DNA from 2 places in the Arthrobacter sp. 05T47 genome. Region 1 is predicted to be linked to the other one. Evidence: riboswitches for the same ligand, from Rfam matches in the RefSeq annotation. Region 1 holds a riboswitch; the other holds the start of a gene.
The links. Region 1 has a riboswitch for S-adenosylmethionine ahead of AC1DEY_RS12445 (aminotransferase class V-fold PLP-dependent enzyme). Riboswitches for the same ligand answer to the same signal wherever they lie in the genome.
Positions count from the first base shown of each region.

Region 2: it holds a riboswitch for S-adenosylmethionine, as region 1 does, so the genes downstream of both, AC1DEY_RS18565 (bifunctional o-acetylhomoserine/o-acetylserine sulfhydrylase) here and AC1DEY_RS12445 (aminotransferase class V-fold PLP-dependent enzyme) in region 1, are expected to answer to the same signal.

Region 1 covers NZ_JBFTKG010000015.1:86,949-89,142, reverse strand. The annotation lists gene AC1DEY_RS12450 (glutamyl-tRNA reductase) at 1-996, shown strand, start outside; SAM riboswitch class IV at 1,073-1,186, shown strand; gene AC1DEY_RS12445 (aminotransferase class V-fold PLP-dependent enzyme) at 1,221-2,194, shown strand, end outside.
Region 2 covers NZ_JBFTKG010000034.1:13,688-15,881, reverse strand. The annotation lists gene AC1DEY_RS18570 (VOC family protein) at 1-586, opposite strand, end outside; SAM riboswitch class IV at 756-871, shown strand; gene AC1DEY_RS18565 (bifunctional o-acetylhomoserine/o-acetylserine sulfhydrylase) at 934-2,194, shown strand, end outside.

The DNA.
Region 1 (2,194 bases):
GGCCTGGATTCCGTCGTGGTGGGCGAGCGCCACGTCGCGGGCCAGGTCCGGCGCGCCCTCGCTGAAGCACAGGCTACGGGTACTGCGGGCGGGCTTCTGGTCCGGCTGTTTCAGGAGGCGTCCCGCACCGGCAGGGCTGTGGGGGCCCGGATCGCGCTCGGCAGCACCAGCAGGTCCATAGCATCCGTGGCCCTTGATTTGGCCACCGCCGGAGGAGCACAGCCGTCCCTGGCCGATGCGTCCGTGGTCCTCTTTGGCACCGGCTCCTACGCCGCGTGCGTCGCGGAGATCCTCAGGAGCAAACGATGCCCCACCATTTCCGTCTTCTCCCAATCCGGCCGGGCGGAGTCGTKTGTGGCAAGCCGGGGTGGCACGCCGCTGACGGACCGGGAGCTGCCCGCCGCCGTTGCGCGGGCAGAAATCATCATTGGCTGCAGCGGCACGGAGAAGCGCATCGGGGCAGCCCAACTGGCGGATTGGCGGGATGGCACCGTCCATCCCCTCACCGTCATCGACCTCGCTCCCAGCCATGACTTCGACCCCGGTGTGGCGGATCTGCCGGGCGTTGAACTGATCACCCTGGACTCTGTTGGATCCGCCGCTCCCCCGGCGGACGCCGAGGCGCTCCGCCTCGCCCGCGCCATGGTCCGGCAGGCGGCGCACCGCTTCGAAAAACGCGAGGAACTGCGCGCAGCCGACGCCGCAATCGTGGCCCTGCGCCGGCACGTCCACCAGGTCCTCGAAGCTGAAATGGAGCGCGTCCTGCGGCAACACGGCAGCGCCGCCCAGGCTGAGGATGTGAACCTGGCGATGCGCCGAATGGTCCGCCGGCTGCTTCACCTTCCAACAGTCCGCGCGCGGGAACTGGCCGCGGACGGCCGGCAGCACGACTACGCGGCAGCAGTGGAGGCCCTGTTCGGCCTCAGTGTCCAGCCCGCCGGCGCCCGCACCTTGCCTCCCCTGACGCGTGTTGCGGCGGATCCGCGTGCTTCGTAGGCCTGGTCCGTAATAATCCGCTTCACAATCGCCGGCGCCTTTTCCCCGGCTGCGCTGATGTCCTACGCTCGATGCAGGTCACGAGTGCCAGCGCTAAACCCCGGTTTGCTGGCCGGCAACCCTCCTTTCGCGGTGGGGTGCCCCGGGTGACGACCTGGCCGGTCCGGAACGGACCCGGCAAGCGCGGATTCCCACCATGTGGGGTCCTGGTCGAGTGAGGTCCCATGACAACTGCCATTTTCCCCGCAGCCCCCGAATTCCACGCCGGCTCCGACGCAGCGCGCCCTGACGGACGCCGCGCCGTCGCGGCCCGGCCGCTGGCCGCCGTCACCGGGGCCGAAATCCAGGCCCCGCTGATCACAGGCGGCCACGCCCGCTACGCCAACCTCGACTACGGCGCCTCCGCACCGGCCCTGTCCGTCGTCTCGGCCTACCTGAACGAAATCCTGCCGTACTACGCGAGTGTGCACCGCGGCGCCGGCTATGCATCGCAGATCAGCACCTCCGTCTACGAGAACGCCCGGGACATTGTGCGGGACTTCGTCGGCGGCCGTGCGGACGATTCCGTGATCTTCACCCGCAACACCACCGATTCACTGAACCTGCTGGCCGGCTGCCTGCCGCTGCGCGACGGCCGCCCCGCCGGTGAGGTCCTCTATCTCGACATCGAGCACCACGCCAACCTCCTGCCCTGGCAGAACGTCCCGCACCGCAGCGTCGTGGCCGCTCCCACCCTCGCAGCCACGGTGGACCGCCTCCGGGACGAACTCGCCCGCGGCGGCGTCAGCCTGCTCGCCGTCACCGGCGCCTCGAATGTCACCGGGGAGATCCTGCCGATCCGGGCCCTCGCCGCACTGGCGCACGAGTACGGCGCCAGGATCGTCGTCGACGCCGCGCAGCTGGCCCCGCACCGGCGGATTGACATCGCCGCGGACGACGTCGACTACCTCGCCTTCTCGGGGCACAAGCTGTACGCCCCGTTCGGCTCCGGCGTGCTGGTGGGACGGACCGACTGGCTCGACGCCGGCACCCCGCACCTGGCCGGCGGCGGCGCCGTCCGTGACGCCCGGCTCGACTCCGTCAGCTGGACCACCGGGCCGGCCCGGCACGAGGGCGGCTCGCCGAACGTCCTGGGTGCTGCCGCCCTGGCCCGCGCCACCCAGGTCATCGCGGCACTGGACCCGGAGCAGTGGCAGGC
Region 2 (2,194 bases), on a different contig from region 1:
GCGTGCCGTGCGGTGCGATCCAGTTCACTGCGACGTCTTCCAGCGGCTTTTCAACCGGCTCGCCCAGCCATTCCGTCACGCGCGCTGCCGAACCGGCAATGGTCAGCGCGGACATTTTGACCTCGCTCGCGTAGGCGTTGGACGGGTGCAGTCCCGGGTCGCCCTCCCACTTGAGCATGTAGGGCACCTGAGGGTCGGCGATGAGCCCCAGGATGCCGATCTGCTTCCAGACCAGTTCACGGCCGTCCGGAAACTTCCGGTTGCCGTTCACGGCCGCGCGGCCGAGCCGCTCTTCGAACGGGGCGAGATCGTCAACCTCGACGCACCACCCCATCCAGCCGCCGCCCGCTTCGGAGCGTGCCCGGACAGCCTGGCCGAACGGGGCCTTGTCCGAGGCCGGGTGGTTCAGGACCTCCACGACTTCCAGGTACTTGTGTCCCGCGAGCGGGATAATCATGTTGCGTGTCCCGAAACGGGGGTGCACTCCACCCTTCACGGCTTCGACGCCGAGGGCAGACGCAATACGTTCAGTGGTGGCTGCCAAGCCATCGTGTTCACAGGCGTAAGAGACGTGATCCATGCGCATGCCCTCATCTTGGCACTTTGTGATGGACCTCTCAGCTTAGGCTTGCCTTACCATCGTGGGATGTCCAGTGTTACCTGCCGTTACATCCCGAGAGGCATTCCTGGACCGGCGCCTTCATCTTCGTCACAAAGCTATCCAGCGCTCCGCCGCCATTCCTACACTGAAGCAAGGTCATGAGTGCCAGCGCAAAGCCCCGGTTTGCTGGCCGGCAACCCTCGTCTCGCGGTGGGGTGCCCCGGGTGAGGACCCGGCCGTCCGGCGCCCGCCGGAAGGCAAGCGCGGCGCCTGCGCCGGTACGGGCCGAAGGGCCCTGGCCGGTGCTGTGCCCAGTACCCTCAGGAGCGTCAATGTCCACTGCCTGGTCCTTTGAAACCCGCCAGATCCACGCCGGCCAGGAGGCCGACTCCGCCACCGGCGCGCGGTCCCTGCCGATCTACCAGACGACGTCGTTCGTGTTCCCTAGCGCCGAAAGCGCCGCGAACCGCTTTGCACTCGCCGAACTCGCGCCCATCTACACCCGGATCGGCAACCCCACCCAGGACGCCGTCGAACAGCGCGTGGCCAGCCTTGAGGGCGGCCTCGCAGCCCTGCTGCTCAGCTCCGGGCAGGCCGCCGAGACCTTCGCGATCCTCAACATCGCCGAGGCCGGGGACCATGTGGTGGCCAGCCCCAGCCTCTACGGCGGCACCTACAACCTGCTCGCCCACACGCTGAAGAAGTTCGGCATCTCCGTGACCTTCGTGGAGGACCCGGACAACCTGGACCACTGGCGGGACGCCGTCCAGCCCAACACCAAGCTGTTCTTTGGCGAAGTGGTCTCCAACCCGCGCCAGGACGTGCTGGACATCGAAGGCGTGTCCGGGGTGGCCCACGAGGCCGGCGTGCCCCTGATCGTCGACAACACACTCTCCACCCCGTACCTCATCCGTCCGATCGAGTGGGGCGCGGACATCGTGGTCCACTCCGCCACCAAGTACCTGGGCGGCCACGGCGCCGCGATCGCCGGGGTGATCGTGGATTCCGGCAAGTTCGACTTCGGCAAGGACCCCGCCCGGTTCCCGGGCTTCAACACCCCCGACCCCACCTACAACGGCCTGGTCTACGCCCGGGACCTCGGTGCGGACGGCGCACTGGGCGCCAACCTCTCCTACATCCTCAAGGCCCGCGTGCAGCTCCTGCGCGACCTCGGCTCTGCCGTGTCCCCTTTCAACGCCTTCCTCATCGCCCAGGGCATCGAAACGCTGAGCCTGCGCGTCGAACGCCACGTTGCCAACGCCACCAAGGTGGCGCAGTGGCTGGAGGCCAGGGACGACGTCGAATCGGTCGCCTACGCGGGGCTGCCGTCCAGCCCCTGGTACGAGCGTGGCCGCAAATACGGGCCCAAGGGGACCGGCGCCGTCGTCGCCTTCAACCTCGCCGGGGGAGCGGAGGCCGGCAAGCGGTTCGTCGATGCCCTCGAACTGCACTCGCATGTCGCGAACATCGGCGATGTCCGCTCCCTGGTGATCCACCCGGCGTCCACCACGCACAGCCAGCTCTCGCCCGAGCAGCAGGAGATCGCCGGGGTCAATCCCGGGCTGGTGCGGCTCTCGGTGGGCCTGGAACACA